3 regions of the Sanguibacter sp. Z1732 genome follow, and region 2 is predicted to be linked to each of the others. Evidence: riboswitches for the same ligand, from Rfam matches in the RefSeq annotation. Region 2 holds a riboswitch; each other region holds the start of a gene.
What was found. Region 2 has a riboswitch for S-adenosylmethionine ahead of ACRRRO_RS15815 (hypothetical protein). Riboswitches for the same ligand answer to the same signal wherever they lie in the genome.

Region 1 (6,373 bases), 2.1 Mb from region 2:
TCACACCGGAGCCGCGGGCGGGTGGTGAGTACGCTGGTTCCAGTCGAGGTGAGCCCGCACGCGGACGCGGTGTCGACGAGTGCCGCAGTGAAACCCGAGGAGGACATAACGCATGAGTGCTGTCGCGATCCTGGGGGCCGGCATCATGGCCTCCGCCCTGACCGTGCCGCTGACCCGCAACGGGCATCGGGTCCACCTGGTGGGCACCCACCTGGACACCGAGATCATCGACTCCATCCAGCGCACCGGAGTGCACCCGCACCTGGAGATCGCGTTACCGGAGGGGGTCACGACCTTCCAGTTGGAGCAGGCGCGGGAGGCGTTCGAGGGGGCCGAGGTGGCCATCAGCGGGGTGAACTCCTTCGGGGTGGCCTGGGCCGGACAGCAACTGAGCGCTCTGCTGCGGCCCGGGATGCGGGTGCTCTCGATCACCAAGGGCATGGACGCCGATGAGGCGGGGAACCTGCGCATCCTCCCCGAGGTGCTGATGGAGCAGGTGGGCGCCGAGTTGTCCGGACAGGTGACGTGGTCGGCGATCGTGGGACCCTCCATCGCCGGGGAGGTCGCGGTGGAGCACGACACCGCCGTAGTGCTCACCGGAACCGATCAGGAGTCCCTGGACTCCTTGGCGCGCATGTTCCGCACCGACTCCTATCACGTGTGGACGTCCACCGACTTCATCGGGCATGAGGTCGGCGCCGCCACCAAGAACGTCTACGCCTTCGCGGCCGGGTTCATGGAGGGGCTGCTCGACGCCGCCGGCAAGGGCGCCGCGCAATACCGCCGGTACAACTACGGAGCCGCGGTCTTCGCCCAGGGCACCAGGGAGATGCTGCGGTTCATCGAACTACTCGGCGGAGACCGGGAGACCACCACCGGCCTTGCCGGTGTGGGAGACATGTTCGTCACCTCGATGGGGGGACGCAACGTGCGGGCCGGTCGCTACGTGGGATCGGGGGTGCCGTTCTCGGAGGTGCGCGACCAGCACATGAAGGGCGTCACCTTGGAGGGGGTGGCCGCGATCGAGGTGATCGGGGCGGCGATCGAGAAGCTCACCGAGCGCGAGGTGATCGGTGCGCAGGAGTTCCCGCTGCTGCGCCACCTGTACGGGATCATCGCCAACGATGAGCCCCTGGAGATGCCGTTCGAGGACTTCTTCGGCGGGATGCGCTGACGCGCAGCCGCGGGCTGGCGTGCGCTGCGGACTGGCGTGCGCTGCCGGTTGACGTGCGCCGCTGGGCTGGCGTGCAGCAGGCGTCGTGCACTGGCGGCGTCCTGCGTCGCCGGCGTCGTGCACTGCGGTCGTCGTCCACTACGGACGTCTTGCAGTGTGGGACGGACCGGAATCGACGTCGGCCCGCCCGGTGCCGGGACGTAGCCTGGCGCAGGACCATCCAGAGCAGCCGAGAGATCTGGCTCGACGACGCTGCAGCAACCCCCGCGGACGCGGACGGTGCTACCGCCAGGAACGATGGAGGCAGCCATGAGCGATCCACAACCTCGATGTTCCCTGCCCGAGGGTGTGGGACCGGCCACCGTGGGCGTGCGCGGGGGCCAGCAGCGCACCGAGTTCGGCGAGATCGCCGAGCCGATGTTCCTCACCCAGGGCTACGCCTACGAACGGGCCGCCGACGCCGAGGCGGCCTTCGCAGGTGAACTCGACATCTTCACCTACTCCCGCTACTCCAACCCCACCGTTGCCGCATTCGAGGAGCGGATGCGCCTGCTGGAGCGAGCGGAGGCCTGCTACGCCACCGCCAGCGGGATGTCCGCGCTGTTCGCCGCGATCGCCCCGCTGGTGGAACAGGGCGGGCGGATCGTGGCCGGCAGGGCGCTGTTCGGGTCCACCTTCGTGGTGCTGGACCAGATCATGGGCCAGTGGGGGGTCAGCACCGACTACGTCGACGCCCACCGGATCGAGGACTGGGAGCGGGCCCTGGCCACCCCGGCTGACCTGGTGCTGTTCGAGACCCCCTCGAACCCGATGATGGACCTGGTCGACATCGCTGCGGTTTCACGGCTGGCCCACCGCGCCGGTGCGCTGGTGATCGTGGACAACGTGTTCGCCACCCCGGTGCTGCAGCGGCCGCTGGAACTCGGCGCCGACCTCATCGTGTACTCGGCTACCAAGCACATCGACGGGCAGGGCCGGGTGATGGGCGGGGCGGTGCTGGGCCCGCGCGAGATCATCTGCGGCCCGGTGCAGGACTTCATTCGCAACACCGGGCCCACCCTCAGCCCGTTCAATGCCTGGGTGCTCCTGAAGGGCTTGGAGACGCTCGCCCTGCGGGTGCGGGCCCAGAGCGCCGCGGCGTGGGAGTTGGCGACATGGCTGGAGGGGCATCCCGGGGTGGCCTCGGTGCGGTACCCGCTCCTGGACTCCCACCCCCAGCAGGTGTTGGCCAAGGAGCAGATGAGCGGCGGTGGGACCGTGGTCACCTTCGATGTGGCCACCGATGGCGCCGGTGCTGCCGAGCGGGTCAAGGAGCGCACCTTCGCGGTCCTGGACGCCCTGCGGATCGTGGACCTGTCCAACAACCTGGGCGATGTGAAGTCGATGGCCACCCATCCGTCCACGACGACGCATCGCAAACTGGGTGCGGCCGGTCAGGCCGCGATCGGAGTCACCCCTGCCACCGTGCGGCTGTCGGTGGGCCTGGAGGACGTGCCCGATCTGCGCGCCGACCTCGACCAGGCCCTGCGCTGACGTCGCGGCAGATGCCCTGATCTCGGGTTCGAGGTGGCGCGCGATCACGGTGGATGCCGCGAAGTCAGCGGGCTCCCGGGTCAGACGACGCCGTAGAGGCGGTCGCCGGCGTCGCCCAGGCCGGGCACGATGTAGGCCTTCTCGTTCAGGCCCTCGTCCACCGCGGCGGTCACGATCGTCACGTCCGCGCGGTCTCCCACAGCCTCCTCCACCGCGCCGAGCCCTTCGGGTGCGGCGAGCAGACAGATTGCGGTCACGTCGCGGGCACCGCGTTCGAACAGGTACTCGATCGAGGCCACCAGGGTGCCGCCGGTCGCCAGCATCGGATCCAGCACGAAGCACTGCCGCCCGGTGAGGTCATCGGGCAGCCGGTTGGCGTAGGTGATCGCCTCCAGGGTGTCCTCATCGCGCTGCAGGCCCAGGAACCCGACCTCCGCGGTGGGCAGCAGCCGGGTCATCCCCTCCAGCATGCCCAGTCCGGCGCGCAGGATGGGCACCACGATCGGCTGTGGATCGGCCATCCTGGTGCCGATGGTGGAGGTGACCGGGGTGGAGATCCGCACCGGCTCGGTGCTCACCTCCCGGGTGGCCTCATAGGCCAGCAGGGTCACCAGTTCCTCGGTGAGTTGGCGGAACGTGGGAGACGGCGTGCGCTCATCCCGCAGGGCGGTGAGTTTGTGGGCGATCAGTGGGTGCTCGACTACGTGCAGGCGCATGACGCCCCAACCTACCGACCAGGCACACTGGCCACCATGACAACGGGCCCTCAGGAACCAGGTTCGGATCACACCGGCACCGCTCCGACCGCGGGTGCAGGTGCCGACCGCAGTCGTGGTGGTGGCGCCGACCGCGGCGGGGCGGACGGCAGGCGTGCGGGTGGTGCCGACCGCGGCGATGGGGGGGCGGAGGGCAGGCGTGCGGGTGGTGCCGACCGCGGCGATGGGGGGGCGGACGGCAGGCGTGGTGGTGGTGCCGACCGCGGCGATGGGGGTACCGACCGCAGGCGTGGTGGTGGTGCCCACCGCAGTCGTGGGGGTGCGGGCGGCAGCCGCAGCCCGCGCGCCGATCCCACTGCCGACCCCGCCGCCGATCCATCCATTCCCCGGCCCGGCGATGCGGCCGCGATGCGCCTGGCCCTGCGCGAGGCAGCCACGGCCGGCGCCGCCGGTGACGTGCCGATCGGGGCGGTGGTGCTCGACCCCGAGGGTGAGGTGATCGCGCCGTCGGGCACAACGCCAGGGAGGCCAGTGCCGACCCGACGGCACACGCCGAGATCCTCGCCCTGCGCGCGGCCGGGAGGGCGATGGGCAACTGGCGCCTGACCGGGTGCACGCTGGTGGTGACGCTCGAGCCGTGCGCGATGTGCGCCGGGGCGGCGGTGCTGGCCCGGGTGGCCCGGGTGGTGCTGGGGGCCTGGGACCCCAAGGCGGGCGCGTGCGGATCCACCCGTGACATCGTTCGCGACTCCAGATTGCCGCACCGAACGGAGGTGACCGGTGACGTGCTCGGCCCCGAGTGCGCGCAACTGCTGCGGGACTTCTTCGCCGAGCGACGCTGAGCGGCCCGCTTTCCAGAGGCGACCAGGGGAGCCGGTCCGGTCCGCTACAAGGGTGCCGGTAACGCTGCCACCAGCGCCGTGAGTGTCTCGGAGGTGCCGGCGTGCACCAGCACGTCGGCGAGCGCGTCGCCCCGGGTGCTGCCGCGGTTCACGATCGCCACCGGTTGTCCGTTCCTGGCGGCGTGCCGCACGAACCGCAGACCCGACATCACCGTCAGGGACGAGCCGAGCACCACCAACGCCTCGGCGTCGTCGACCATCGCATAGGCGCGGGCGACCCGGTCCTTGGGGACGTTCTCCCCGAAGTAGACGATGTCGGGTTTGAGGATCCCACCGCACACCGGGCAGGGCAGCACGCGGAAGCCCTCGGTGGCCTCGATCACCGCGTCGGCATCCGGGGCGATCTCCACGTCGGCGACGCTGACCTCATCGGCGAAACCCGGGTTGAGTTCCTCCAGTTCGCGGTGCAACTGGGTGCGGGTCATCCGATGGCCGCAGGTGAGGCAGATGACGGCGTCGTAGTGACCGTGCAGGTCGATCACCCGCTTGGAGCCGGCCGCCTGGTGCAGCAGGTCCACATTCTGGGTGATCACGCCGTTGACCAGTCCGGTGGCCTCCAGGGCGGCCAGTGCCCGGTGCCCACGGTTCGGTTCGGTGGTGCGCACGTGCCGCCAGCCCACGTGGTTGCGGGCCCAGTAGTGGCGGCGGAAGCCATGGTCGGACACGAACTGCTGGTAGGTCATCGGTGTCCGGGGCGGGGAGTCCGGTCCCCGGTAGTCGGGGATTCCGGAGTCGGTCGACATCCCCGCACCGGTCAGAGCGGTCCACTGCCTGCCGCGCAGCAGGTCCACCAGTTCATCCGTCAAGTCGCTCACGCCAGAAGCCTACGGCTGCGGGGCGGTGAGTGAGGTGCCGGGTGCTCGCCGTGCGCAAGGAAGGGCTCGGCGATATCGTCCACCAGACGGCCATGGCACGGAGGCGACGGAGGCGGGTCATGATCTCCCCTGACATCTCTCGACGACACCTCCTCGGACTGGGTCTGGGGCTCGGGGCGGGCACAGCGCTGGGGCTGGCTGGGTGTGCGCCCGCCACGTCCAACCCGAACGACGGTCCGACGCTGCCCCCCGCGGACGGTCCGATCCGGTTGACGTACTGGTCCTGGCTGAAGGACCTGCAGGTGGTCTGCGACATCTGGAACGAGGCCAACCCGGACGTGCAGGTGGAGGCGGTCTGGATCCAGGGCGGCAACGCCGGGGGGTACCAGAAGCTCTTCTCCGCCCTCGCCTCCGGCGGCGGCCCGGACATCGGGCAGGTGGAGTTCCGCCAGATCCCCGCGTTCCTGCTGGTCAACGGCCTGGTGGAGATCGGCCGGTACGGCATGGGCGAGGTCACCGACCGGTACGACGAGGCCCTGATCAACCAGATCACCTTCAACGACGGAATGTTCGGGGTGCCCCAGGACTCGGGCCCGGTGGGCTTCTACTACCGCCACGACCTGTTCGACTCCATCGGCGCGCAACCACCGGGCACCTGGGAGGAGTGGTTGGAACTGGCCCGCGAGGTCCGCGCCACCGGGGCGTACCTGGAGGCCTTCGACGTCGGGGACACCTCTCCGTTCGCCGCCTACGCCACCCAGGCGGGAGCGAACTGGTGGCAGATCGACGGCGATTCCTGGGTGGTGAACATGACCGATGAGGCCACCCTGGAGGTCGCGGACTTCTTCGACCGTGCCGTGGACGAGGACCTGCTGCACACCGGCTTCGGCCCCTACTCCCCGGGATGGTTCGCCGCGGCCGGCAACGATCAGATCTTCGCGGCCACCGGCGCCTCGTGGGCCGATGCCCTGATCCAGGGGGTGGCCGCCACCGAGGGGCTGTGGCACGTGGCCCCGATGCCGGCCTGGGCGCAGGGCTTCGGGTCGACCTACCTCGGTGGGTCCACCGCGGCGGTGATGGCCAATACGCGCTACCCGGCCGAGGCGCTGGACTTCTGCATCTGGATGACCACATCCGAGGAGGGGATCGACGCGATGATCGAGCACTGCGGCATCGGCTGGTCGCCGTCTCCGGACTTCATCGGTTCCTCCCGGAGGGAGCCGTCGGAGTTCT
Region 2 (6,373 bases):
GTGACTGACTCCCACGAAGTGGGCCAACTCCCACAGTTCCGGGGAGTCCTTCCACTGCAGGATCTGGCCCAGCGCATCGGCGCCGGTGATGAAGAACAACTCCGCTTCCGGGAAGGTCTTGTGCAGGTCCCGCAACGTATCGACGGTGAAGGTCACCCCGCCGCGGTCGATGTCGACCCGCGAGACCGTGAACCGGGGGTTGGAGGCGGTAGCGATCACGGTCATCAGGTACCGGTGCTCGGCCAGGGTCACGTCGCGGTCCGACTTGAAGGGCTGCGCGCCGGTGGGCACGAAGATGACCTCGTCCAGATCGAACTCGTCGGCCACCTCGCTGGCGGCAACCAGGTGACCATGGTGGATCGGGTCGAACGTGCCGCCCATGATCCCGATCCGGGTGCGCGTGGGTGTGCTCACGTCAACTCCGACACTGTGTAATCGGGCAGTCTCACTTGTGACGCTGGCGGGTACCAACCGAGCGGAAGGCGAGCGTCACCAAGAGCAGGAACATCAAGATGGTGATGGACACTACTCCATACCCCACGGGCGGCATGGGCATGTTCGATGCCTCAGCGGCCAATGCGGTGAAGGTCAGCAGCGAACTGCTCATCGACTCCGGTCCTCTCTGTTCCTGGCTCTACAGCCACAGTTTCGCACGTTCCCGCCCGGGTTCCTACCACCCCGGTGACGCGCGCCATACCAGGGGCGCTGCGCCGTCGATCATCCGAGACACAACTCTACCGCCCAGCTGACGCCGACCACCTGCCGGGCCACGCCGCGGTCCGGGCAGGCCTGCGCGGATGCGCCTCACCGTCAGCCGCTCAGGTTCGGATGTGCCCGTCTCCCTCCACCACCCAGGTGGTGGTGGTCAACTCGGTCAGGCCCATCGGTCCGCGTGCGTGCAGTTTCTGGGTGGAGATCCCGATCTCCGCGCCGAGGCCGAGTTGGGCGCCGTCGGTGAACCGGGTGGAGGCATTAACCATCACGGCGGCTGAATCCACCTCGGTGGTGAACCGTGCCACACTCCGGGTGTCGGTGGTACAGATGGCGTCGGTGTGCCCGGAGGAGTAGGTGCGGATGTGCTCCAGGGCGGCATCGATGTCATCGACCACGGCCACGGCCAGGTCGGCGCTGAGGTACTCGGTGGACCAGTCCTGCTCGGTCGCCGGGAGCACCTCGACGTTGCCCGGGGCCAGGGTGCGGGTGCGCTCGTCACCGTGGATCCGCACCCCGGCGCCGTCCAGGGCGTCAAGGGCCGCGGGCATGAAGTCCGCAGCGGCTTCGGCGTGGACCAGCAGGGTCTCCAGGGCGTTGCACACCCCTAACCGGTGGGTCTTGGAGTTCAGCAACAGGGACAGCGCCTGATCCAGCGGCGCGCCGGCATCGACGTACAGGTGGCAGTTGCCCACCCCGGTCTCGATCACCGGCACCGTGGATTCGGTCACCACCGTCTGGATCAGTCCGGCCCCGCCGCGGGGGATCAGTACGTCGATGAGCCCACGGGCCCGCATCAGCGCCTGGGCGCCGGCGCGCCCGTAGGCGTCAATGGACTGCACCAGGTCAGCGGGCAGGCCGGCCTGCTCCAGTGCCTCACCCAGGACCGCCACGATCTCCTGGTTGGACTGCGCGGCGGCCGAACCCCCGCGCAGCACCACCGCGTTCCCGCTCTTGAGTGCCAGGCCGGCGGCATCGACTGTGACGTTCGGGCGTGCCTCGTAGATCATGCCCACCACGCCCATGGGTACCCGCACCTGCCGCACCCGCAACCCGTTGGGCAACGTGGAACCGTGCAACACCTCTCCCACCGGGTCCGGCAGGGCGGCCAGGTCCCGCAACGCCTCGGCGATCCCCTCGACGCGGCCGGCGTCCAGGGTGAGCCGGTCCAGCAGGCCCGGGCTCATCCCGCCGGCCTCCTCCCGGCGCACGTCCACATCGTTGGCAGCCACGATCCGTTCGGAGGCACCCACCAACGCATCGGCCATCCGGTGCAGCGCGGCGTCCTTGGTGGCCCGGGGTGGCCCGCGCCAGGTCGCGGGCGGCCACCTTCGCGTCGGTGGCCACCTGCTGCACCTGCGCCGTCACGTCCGCAGCGGGCTGCGCCGTCGTCTGAGTCATGCAGCCAAGCCTACGCCGCCGCCGCGCTCCCAGGCCGCGGCCGGTGCGCTGCGGCCGTCGATCCGGGCCCGTCCGCCACGGGAACCGGCGAGGGCTGCCACACCGGTTCCCTCTAGGATCGTGCCTATGGACACCGCGTCGTTCTCCTCCCTGATCGCTTCGGCCCAGGAATACCTGAACCCCAGCGAGGCGGAGGACCGGAAGTCGGGTGATGTCGCAGCCACCCTGGTGACGGCCGCCGGAGCGCGGTACTCAGGGGTGTGCATCGACACCCCGTGCGGAACCGGCTTCTGCGCCGAACACGCCGCTATCGCCGCGATGGTGACGGCCGGAGAGTTCCGTATCGCCCAGATCGTGGCAGTGTGGCGCGATGAGGCCGGCACCCTGCACGTGGTCTCACCGTGCGGACGCTGCCGCGAGTTCATCCGACAGATCGACCCGGCGAACATCGACACCCAGGTGATCCTCGGCCCGGGGCGCTCGGCACCGCTACGCGACCTGTTGCCCGAGAACGACTGGCCGGCCGGACCGCCTGAGAAGGACGGCTCATCGCACCCGCACCGGGGCACGCCGGGAGCGAGCAGGCGTCGCCGCGGGCGTGACCGGAGCCGTCGCCGGCGTACGCAGCCCGAGTTCGGTCAGCGCCGGCAGCAGGTCCTGGGCCAGAGCCACCACATCGGTGGGTACCGAGGCCGGCACCACGGTGAACCCGTCGGCTCCGCCGGCCCGGACCCACGCGTTCCAGAGCGTGGCGAGGTCCTCGGCGGTCCCGATGGTGCGCAGAGCCGGCAGCCCGGAAGGCAATTCCAGTGAGGACAGCAGGTCCCAGCGTGCCTGTGCGCTGGCCCGATCGGCGGAGATCACCGTGTGCACATCGACCAACACCTTGACGTCACCGGTGTGCCCGGCCCCACTCGATTGCCGCTTCACGGATCGCAGCCCGGGCGGCACGGGCCTCCTCCAGGGTTGCCACCGACAGCCGTGCCACGTCAGCGCGCGCCGCAGCCAGCTCGGCGTCCACACCGTTGCGCACCGGTACCACCACCAGTGGACGGACCGGTTCGCGAACCACATCATCCACGGTGCGCTTGCGGGGGGCGGCCACCGGCGCGTCCAGCACCGCATCCACCGTGCGCGCACCGGTGCCCTGGGCGGTGGCGCCCTGCTCGAGCTGCCAGCCCGCGCGCTGGGCACTGGCCCGGTGCACCGAGGCGATGGCACCAGCGACGTGTTCGGGGCGCGTGATGCCCAGCGGAACTGTGGCCACCAGGGCGGCCCGGGTGGTGTGCCGGGCAAGGCGGGAGGTAGCCAGCGCCCCGTCCAGCCAGGCGTCCCGGCGCCGCTTACCACCGAGCCGGAATGTCTCATCCAGCGAGATCAGGTCCACCCCGCCCCGGTCGGCGAGGGAGGCCAGGCCGGCCAGGCGGCCCATGATGAATTGCTCGGTCTCGGCGTTGCGCTCGCGCTGCCAGTCCCGGGGCGCGCCGGCATTGGACAGATCCAATCCGACCAGGGACGCGGTCTCGTTCACAGATGCAGGTACAGCAGACATGGGGTGCTCACTCTCGGTGCAAGAAAGGGCTCAACATTGCTGCCTCAGCGCGGGTCGCACGCCCGGTGTGTCACGCATCGGGCTCAGGTGCGCACCGACCGGCTGAGGGGTGGCGCCGAGGGGCCGTCAGAGGGCCCGAGGCTGCCGGTTGAGGTGTCGGCTCAGGCCGACATGAAGCAGCAACACATCGCACACATCACACAGGAGACGTGGCGTCGCTGGTACGCAAGGGTCCTGTCGGTGTGCATCGCTGTCTTCATCCTTCTGTCTGCACCGCGGGGAGCGGTGATGCGCTTGCCGGGGGCCATGTGGCCCGCGGCCAGGTCATCTCCCGGAGCACCCCGCCGCGCGGGGGGTTGCCGGTCAGCAAGCCGGGACTTGGCGCTGACGCTCTGAACCTGGGATCAACCTATGAGTCGGATAGTTGCCGTGTCAACTATCTTGCCGTGTCAACTACCTAAGGGCTGCGCATTCGGTCGCCACGACGCGGTCCCAGTCCGAGACGCCGGAGCGCGCCGTCGGCTGATGCGACCGCCTCGCCGGCCTCAGTCGGTGCGGTCCAGCACCACCAGGTCATCCCGGTGCACCACCGCGCGGGCACTATCCGGGCCGAACTGCTCCCGCATCTGCACCGAGGTGCGGCCCAGACGCGCAGGGAGTTCCTCAGCGCTGTAGGAGGCCAAGCCTCGAGCCACCACCCGGCCGGCTGGATCCAGCACGTCGATCGGGTCGCCGGCGTCGAACTCCCCCGTCACGTCCACCACGCCGGCCGCCAGCAGCGACTTCTTCCCGGCAGTGATCGCCTGCACCGCACCCTCGTCGACGCTGATCGAACCTCCGGTGTGCGCGGCGTGGGCCAGCCACAGCCGCCGGGCATTGGTGCGCCGTCGGGCCGGCTCGAACCAGGTGCCCACGTCCTCACCGGACAACACGGCCCCGGCATTGTGTGCCGCGGTCACCACCACCGGGATCCCGGCGCCGGAGGCGATCGCGGCGGACTCCAACTTCGAGACCATGCCCCCGGTGCCCACCGCCCCGCCTCGTGCGGTGACCTCGATGCCCTCCAGGTCTCGTCGGTCCCGCACGCGTGCGATCCGCCGGGCACCGGGCAGCCGGGGCGAGCGATCGTACAGGGCGTCGACGTCGGTGAGCAGCACCAGGGCGTCGGCTTTGGACAGGTGCGAGACCAGAGCGGCCAGCCGGTCATTGTCACCGAACTTGATCTCCTGGGTGGCCACGGCGTCGTTCTCGTTGATCACCGGCACCACTCCCAGCGCCAGCAGTCGTTCGACGTTGCGCTGGACGTTGCGGTGATGTGCCCGGCGCACCACGTCCTCCACGGTGAGCAGCACCTGGCCGACGGTGAGCCCGTGGGCACCGAACGCGCGCGTGTAGTGCGCCATCAAGAGCCCTTGCCCGACGCTGGCCGCGGCCTGGGCGGTTGCCAGGTCCCGGGGCCGGCCGCTGAGCCCGAGGACGCCCAGCGCTGAGGCGATGGCCCCGGAGGAGACCAGCACCACCTGCCCACCCGCGGCTCGGCGACCGGCCAGGACCTCGACGAGCGCGGTGAGCTTGTGTACATCCAGCCGCCCAGCCGCGTCGGTGAGCGAGGAGGAGCCGATCTTGACCACGACTCGTCGGGCGCGACCGGGGTCCCCCAGTTCACGCCGGTCCGTCACGGTCTTGGTCACGGCACCATTGTGGCGCACCCGATCACGATTCGGACGGGACCGTCCATGTACTGGGCGCCCCGGGCCCCGTTCGGTGCGCGCCGATGAGGTGACCTCACTGCTCCCGGTCGATCCACAACTCCTCGCGAGCGGCAGCCTTGGCGTCCATCCGGTTGTGGAACTCCTCGCGTTTCTCCGCCCGAGTAGGCCGCTGCCGCTCCTCCAGACGCACGTCGGAGCCGCGAGCGCCCAGGAGTTCGGGGCCGGTCATCATGGTCGGCTCCCAGTCGAAGACCACGCCCTCGGGGCCGTCACCGATCACGACCTCCGCACCCGGGGTGGCGCCCGCTTCGAACAGCGCCTCCTCCACTCCCAGGCGGGCCAGCCGGTCGGCGAGGTAACCCACGGCCTCATCGTTGGCGAAGTCGGTCTGGCGCACCCAACGCTCTGGTTTGGTTCCGGTGATCAGAAAGTACTCGTGGTCACTCCTGCGCCGGGTGACAGCGAACCCGGTTTCGTCCACCGCGCGGGGGCGCAGCACCGTCGGGGTTGGCTCCGGCGGTGGGGCGGCATCGCGGGCCTGTTGCACGATCTCGGCCAGTCTGAAGGACAGCGGCCGAAGGCCCTTGCGCGCTACCGCGGAGACCTCGAACACCTCCAGGCCACGGGCCTCCAGGTCGGGCCGCACCAGATCGGCCAGGTCCTGGGCCTCGGGCACGTCCACCTTGTTCAGCACCACCAACCGGGGGCGCTGCGCCAGCGGCACCCGGCCACCTTCGATTCCGACGTCGGCACTGTAGGCATCCAGTTCCGCCTCGATCGCGTCCAGATCGCTGATCGGGTCCCGGTTCGGCTCCAGGGTGGCGCAGTCCAGCACATGGACGATCACGGCACACCGCTCGATGTGTCGCAGGAACTCCAGGCCCAAGCCCCTGCCCTGGGAGGCGCCGGGGATCAACCCGGGCACGTCGGCCATCGTGAACCGGGCCTGTCCGGCCTGGACCACTCCCAGGTTCGGTACCAGAGTGGTGAACGGGTA
Region 3 (6,373 bases), 2.0 Mb from region 2:
GGGAGTGCGGTTGGAGCCGCTCCGGTGCGAACCCCGGCCGGATCAGGCCTGCACGATCGCGCGCGCCTCCCTGGCCGCGGCCACCAGATTGCGCAGTGAGGCCGTGGTCTCCTCATAGCCTCGGGTCTTCAGCCCGCAGTCGGGGTTGACCCACAACTGGTGCGGGTCCACCGAGCCCAGCGCGATCCGGAGCAGTCCGGTGAGTTCGGCGGTGCTGGGCACCCGGGGTGAGTGGATGTCGTAGACCCCCGGCCCGATCCCCCGGGCGAAGGAGGAGTCGGCGATGTCCGGGACGATCTCCATCTTGGACCGGGCCGCTTCCACCGAGGTCACGTCGGCATCGAGGCCATCGATAGCCCCGATGACCTCACCGAACTCGGAGTAGCACAGGTGGGTGTGCACCTGGGTGGCGTCCCCGGCGCCGGCGGTAGCCAGCCGGAACGCGTTGACCGACCAGTCCAGGTAGTCCTCGTGTTCTTCCTGGCGCAGCGGCAGCAGTTCCCGAAGCGCCGGCTCATCCACCTGGATCAGCCCGATCCCGGCCGCCTCCAGATCCGCCACCTCATCGCGCAGCGCCAGGGCCACCTGGTTGGCGGTCTCACCCAGCGGCTGATCATCGCGCACGAAGGACCAGGCCAGGATCGTCACCGGACCGGTGAGCATGCCCTTGACCGGCTTGTCCGTGCGGGAGGCGGCGTAGGTGGACCACTGCACCGTGATCGGTTCGGGCCGGGACACGTCACCCCACAGGATCGAGGGCCGGGTGCACCGGGATCCGTAGGACTGCACCCACCCGTTCTGGGTGACCGCGAAACCGTCGAGGTTCTCGGCGAAGTACTGCACCATGTCGTTGCGCTCGGGCTCGCCGTGCACCAACACATCCAGGCCCAGTTCCTCCTGCAGCGCGATCACCCGGTCGATCTCGGCGCGCATCGCCGCCAGGTACTCCTCTCCGGTGATGTCGCCGCGTCGTGCCTTCGCCCGGGCGCGCCGCACCTCGGCGGTCTGCGGGAACGACCCGATCGTCGTCGTCGGCAACTCCGGTAGGTCCAGCGCCGCCCGCTGGGCGGCCTGCCGGGTGGGGTAGTCGCTGCGCGCGAAGTCGGCCTTCGACAGCCGGCCCGTGCGCTCACGCACCACGGGCACCGTGACCCCCTCGGCGCCGGCCCGATTGGCCCGCACCGCGCGGGAGGCCTCGAACGCGTCGGCGGCCCGCTCGGGCCCGGCCGCCAGGGCCCGGACCTCACCGACCTTCTCATCGGCGAACGCCAGCCAGGACCGCAGCTGCGCGGGCAGCTGGGGTTCATCGGCCACGGTGTGCGGCACGTGGAACAGCGAGGTGGAGGTGGACACCGCCACGGTGGCCTCGGGCCCGGCAGCGCCGCGCAGGGCGGTGAGTTTCTCGTGGGCGGCGTCCAGGTCGGTGCGCCACACGTTGTGCCCATCGACCAGCCCGGCCACCACCAGGGTCACCCCGGACAGGTCCGCACCCGCCACGTCGTCGGGGACGTCCCCGCGCACCAGGTCCAGTCCGATCGCCTCCACCCCGCTTCGGGCCAACGGGGTGAACGCGCTGCCCAGCCGGTGGTAGGGCGCGGCCACGAACAGCGCCGGTCGCTCACTCGCCCCGGCCAGGGTGGTGTAGACCCGGGAGACCAGTTCGCCGAGTTCGGCCCGGGAGATCGGCCAGGTGTCGGAGACCAGCCCCGGCTCGTCCAGCTGCACCCAGGGAGCACCGGCCTCGGCGAAGGCGGCCAGCCACCGGGCGTACACCGCGGTCAGGTCATCGATACGGTCCAGCGGGCTGAAGCCGTCCGGGGCCGCCTCACTGGCCTTGGACAGCAGCAGGAACGTGATCGGACCCACCAGCACCGGGCGGGTGATCACGCCGTCCTCGGCGGCCTCGGTGAACGCTGCCACGCTGGGGGTCTCAACCAGATCGAAGGCGGTCTCCGGGCCGATCTCGGGCACCAGGTAGTGATAGTTGGAGTCGAACCACTTGGTCATCTCCAGCGGTGCCCGGTCACCCTCCCCGCGGGCCACGGTGAAGTAGCCGGCCAGGTCCAGCGATCCGTTCTGATCGCGCAGGTCGTCGAACCGCGCCGGGATCGCCCCCACCTGTGCGGCCACCGAGAGCACCTGGTCATAGAAGGTGAAGTCGGAGGGGATCGAGGCGTCCTGGGCGTCCAGACCCAGGCCACGCAGGCGGGTGCGCAGATCCGCACGCAGCGCGCGTGCGGATGCGGTCAGTTCGGCGGCGTCGGTGCGGCCGGCCCAGAAGGACTCCACGGCTCGTTTGAGTTCGCGATCCGGGCCGATCCGGGGGTAGCCCAGGATGGTGGCGGCGGGGAACGGGGTGTGCTGTGTCATGAGACTTCCTGTTCGGGTGCGGTTGAAGATCAAGCCGACGACGGCGGGGCCGGGTGGGGGCGCTCCTCGCCGGGGCTCAGGCCAGGGTGGGAACCGGGGCGCAGCCCGGACCCGTAGAGCAGGTCCAGTGCCGGCGTGGCGGTGTTGAAGGTGTACACGTGCAGGCCGGGTGCCCCGAGGGCGAGGATGTCGTTGACCAGCGAGCGGGTGGCCTGCAGACCCAGCCGGTAGGCCTCCTGCTTGGAGGCAGCTCCATCCAGCGTGTCCAATAGACCCTCGGGGGGGCGTACGCCGGTGAGTTGGTGCAGCTTGCGCAGCCGGCGCGGGTCGGTCAACGGGATCACCCCCGGCAGGATCGGGATGTGCACCCCGGCCGAGCGGGCCTGTTCCAGCAGCGCGGCGTAGTGCCCGGCGTCGTAGAAGATCTGGGTGATCGCGAAGTCGGCACCGGCCTCCTGCTTCTCCACCAGGGCGGCGATGTCACGCGGGTCGACCACCGGGTTACCGGTCTTGTCGCGCAGTGCGCCGGGATAGGTCGCCACCGAGATGCTCAGCGGGTTCACCTGCCCGGTGGTGGCACCGGCATCGCCGAACCGTTCGGCCTCGATGGACCGCAGCAGGCGCACCAGTTGGCTGGAGCGGGTCAGCCCCTGCGGGTGCGGCTCCCAGTCCGGTTCGCCCGCGGGCGGGTCCCCGCGCAGGGCGAGGAAGTCGCGCACCCCCTCGTCGAGCAGGTCCTCGATCACCCCGCGCAGTTCCCCCGCGGAGGCCCCCACACAGGTCAGGTGGGCGATCGGGGTGACCTCGGTCTCGGTGACGACCCGCCGGATCAACTCCCGTGAGGTCTCCCGGGTGGAGCCGGACGCGCCGTAGGTGATGGAGAAGAAGTCCGGTTGGGCCGCGGCCAGTTCCGCGAGGGTGCGCACCAGGGCGCGCTCGCCCTTCTCCGAGCGCGGGGGGTAGAGCTCGAAGGAGATGGTCGGTCGGTCGGAGGGCACACGAAGAAGGCTAGCCGTGCTCATCGGATGCGCCCGTCGGGGGATGCCTGCATGAAGAACTCCATCGGTCCTGGCGTGAGCACCCTTCCCGCGGGAGGCTTCCGTTGGGGGTTGCTGCGGCGTCGTGGAGCCAGGTCTCTCGGCCGCTCTGGATGGTCGGTAGCCAGACTACGGGCCTGCTGCCGGGCAGGCACAAGAGTAAAGTCCGCCCGTCTCATCCCCTGAGATTCCGGTCTGGCTGGCGCCGTGACGCTCGTGAGGTGTCCGCAACGCCCCGGGACGCACTCGGCTTGCGCCGTAGGGTGGTCGCGTGCGCGCCGACCGGGACCCGATCCATCAGGCCCATCAACAGTGGGTCCGGCACGGCTGGGCTGAAGCCGCCGACGGCATGGCCCTGGTCACCTCGATCGTGCGGGTCAACCAGTTGCTGGCCGAGCGCATCGATTCGGTCCTGCGCCCGATGGAGTTGACCTTCGCCCGGTACGAGGTGCTCCGGTTACTGTCGTTCGCCGCCGGAGGGGAGATGGCGATGTCCCGGATGGGCTCCTTGCTGCAGGTGCACCCGACCAGCGTGACCAGCCTGGTCGAGCGGCTGGTGCGCAGGGCTACGTGGAGCGGGTGCGCAGCAACTCCGACGGCCGGGTCGTGCTGGCCTCCCTGACCGTTACCGGGAGGACGGCCGTGGAGGAGGCGACCAGCGCGCTCAACGCCGAGGTCTTCATCCGACCCGGTCTGCCGCCCGAACAGGTTCGGGAACTGACGAAGTTGCTGGGCCTGATGCGCGCCGACGGCGGCGATCAGGTGCAGCCACCCCCTATCGAGGAATAGTTGGATGTCCTAGTATCTGGAGTAGTCGCACCCGACGGTGAGCCGAGGACGCCATGACCGAACAAGCACGACCCCTGCATGTGCCGGAGCACCCGGTCCGCGTCGTCACCGCTGCCAGCCTGTTCGACGGGCACGACGCCTCGATCAACATCATGCGCCGGATCATGCAGTCCCAGGGCGCCGAGGTGGTGCACCTGGGCCACAACCGGTCGGTGCAGGAGGTCGCCGAAGCCGCACTGGAGGAGGACGTCCAGGCCGTTGCCGTCTCCTCCTACCAGGGCGGGCACGTGGAGTACTTCGAGTACCTCGTCGACCAGCTCGCCGAACGCGGCGCCGGCCACATCAAGGTGGTCGGCGGCGGGGGCGGCGTGATCGTGCCCGAGGAGATCACTCGGCTACGCGAATCGGGAGTGACGATCTTCTCCCCCGAGGACGGTCAACGACTCGGACTGCCGGGGATGGTCAACCAGGTCATCGAACAGGCCGACGTCGACCTGTGGGAACTCGGCGGAGCCGACGTCCACGCCGTCCTGGCCGGGGACCGGACGGCGCTGGCCCGGGCGGTCACCGGCGCCGAACTGGGGCGCATCAGCGAGGCCGACCGAGGCCGGTACGTCGAGGCCGCCGGGCGGCGCACCGTCCCGGTGCTCGGGATCACCGGCACCGGCGGTTCGGGCAAGTCGTCCCTGACCGATGAGGTGCTGCGCCGCTTCCGGGTGGACCAGGGCGACCGGTTACGCATCGCGGTGCTGGCCATCGACCCCACGCGGCGTAAGGGCGGTGGTGCGCTGCTGGCCGACCGGATCCGGATGAACGCCCTGGGCGGTGAGCAGACCTACTTCCGGTCCATGGCGACCCGCGGGGACAGCGAGGTGCCCGAGGCGGTCCCGGCCGTCCTCGACATCCTCAAAGCGGCGGGTTTCGACCTCATCATCGTCGAGACCCCCGGGATCGGGCAGGGTGACGCGGGCATCGTTCCGCTGGCCGATGTGTCCCTGTATGTGATGACGCCGGAGTTCGGAGCGGCCAGCCAACTGGAGAAGATCGACATGCTCGACTTCGCCGACGTGGTCGCGATCAACAAGTTCGAGCGCCGCGGAGCGATGGATGCGCTGCGCGATGTGGGCCGCCAGATGGTGCGCAACCGGGAGGCCTTCGGTTCCAAGCCACAGGACATGCCCGTCTACGGCACCTCCGCGGCCACCTTCAACGACGACGGCGTGACGGCGCTGTACCAGGAGCTGCGCGACCGGCTCGGCGAACACGGACTGGAGGTGGGCGCGGGCGCGTTGCCCAGAGTCGACGTGCGGTACTCGTCGATGATCACCCCGGTGGTCCCCGCGGCCCGGGTGCGCTACCTGGCCGAGATCGCCGAAACGGTCCGGGGCTACCATGCCGACACCGAGACCTACGCCGATGCGGCCAGCCGGGTGCAGCACCTGGAGTTCACACTCGAGGAGTTGTCCGCGGCAGGCAAGGCGCACGACGACGTGGCCCGGCTTGCCGAGGACGCACGCCGGGCGTTGCCGGCCGAGGTGCTCGAACAGCAGCAGCAGTGGCCGGCGACGGTGCAGGTCTACTCCGGGACCGAGCACACGGTGCGAGTGCGCGAGCGTGACATCACCACCCGCCTGACCCGGGAGTCCCTGTCCGGCACGAAGGTGCCCCGGGTGGCACTGCCGCGCTTCCGCGACGCCGGGGACATGGTGCGCTTCTGGCGCCGGGAGAACCTGCCCGGGCGCTTCCCGTTCACCGCCGGGCTCTATGCGTTCAAGCGGGCCGATGAGGATCCGACCCGGATGTTCGCCGGTGAGGGCGACCCCTTCCGCACCAACCGGCGGTTCAAGCTGCTCTCCGAGGGCCAGCCGGCCACTCGGCTGTCCACCGCGTTCGATTCGGTCACCCTCTACGGTCACGACCCTGCCGCCCGGCCCGATATCTACGGCAAGGTCGGCACCTCCGGTGTCTCGATCGCCTCGCTGGAGGATATGAAGGCTCTCTACGACGGCTTCGACCTGGTGTCGCCGGCGACCTCGGTGTCGATGACGATTAACGGGCCGGCACCCACCGTGCTGGCGTTCTTCCTCAATGCCGCCATCGACCAGCAGCTGGACGCCTTCCGCCAGGACGAGGGGCGCGAGCCCTCAGCCGCCGAAGCCGAGGAGTTGCGCGGGCAC

Region 1: linked by a shared signal. The riboswitch ahead of ACRRRO_RS05140 (O-succinylhomoserine sulfhydrylase) and the one ahead of ACRRRO_RS15815 (hypothetical protein) in region 2 are both predicted to bind S-adenosylmethionine.
Region 3: linked by a shared signal. The riboswitch ahead of ACRRRO_RS05680 (methylenetetrahydrofolate reductase) and the one ahead of ACRRRO_RS15815 (hypothetical protein) in region 2 are both predicted to bind S-adenosylmethionine.

The regions. Positions count from the first base shown of each region.
Region 1 covers NZ_CP194857.1:945,731-952,103, reverse strand. The annotation lists gene ACRRRO_RS05145 (NAD(P)H-dependent glycerol-3-phosphate dehydrogenase) at 113-1,174, shown strand; SAM riboswitch class I at 1,388-1,478, shown strand; gene ACRRRO_RS05140 (O-succinylhomoserine sulfhydrylase) at 1,484-2,707, shown strand; gene upp (uracil phosphoribosyltransferase) at 2,788-3,423, opposite strand; partial or broken gene tadA (tRNA adenosine(34) deaminase TadA) at 3,832-4,265, shown strand; gene ACRRRO_RS05125 (NAD-dependent protein deacetylase) at 4,310-5,140, opposite strand; gene ACRRRO_RS05120 (ABC transporter substrate-binding protein) at 5,260-6,373, shown strand, end outside.
Region 2 covers NZ_CP194857.1:3,012,393-3,018,765, reverse strand. The annotation lists partial or broken gene nadD (nicotinate-nucleotide adenylyltransferase) at 1-381, opposite strand, end outside; gene ACRRRO_RS15840 (hypothetical protein) at 446-607, opposite strand; partial or broken gene ACRRRO_RS15835 (glutamate-5-semialdehyde dehydrogenase) at 819-2,112, opposite strand; gene ACRRRO_RS15830 (hypothetical protein) at 2,109-2,378, opposite strand; partial or broken gene ACRRRO_RS15825 (hypothetical protein) at 2,341-2,496, shown strand; gene ACRRRO_RS15820 (hypothetical protein) at 2,659-3,042, opposite strand; gene ACRRRO_RS15815 (hypothetical protein) at 3,005-3,664, opposite strand; SAM riboswitch class IV at 3,950-4,063, opposite strand; gene proB (glutamate 5-kinase) at 4,210-5,355, opposite strand; gene obgE (GTPase ObgE) at 5,450-6,373, opposite strand, start outside.
Region 3 covers NZ_CP194857.1:1,049,762-1,056,134, forward strand. The annotation lists gene metE (5-methyltetrahydropteroyltriglutamate--homocysteine S-methyltransferase) at 43-2,370, opposite strand; gene ACRRRO_RS05680 (methylenetetrahydrofolate reductase) at 2,400-3,368, opposite strand; SAM riboswitch class I at 3,427-3,527, opposite strand; gene ACRRRO_RS05685 (hypothetical protein) at 3,679-4,029, shown strand; gene ACRRRO_RS05690 (hypothetical protein) at 4,014-4,196, shown strand; gene icmF (fused isobutyryl-CoA mutase/GTPase IcmF) at 4,250-6,373, shown strand, end outside.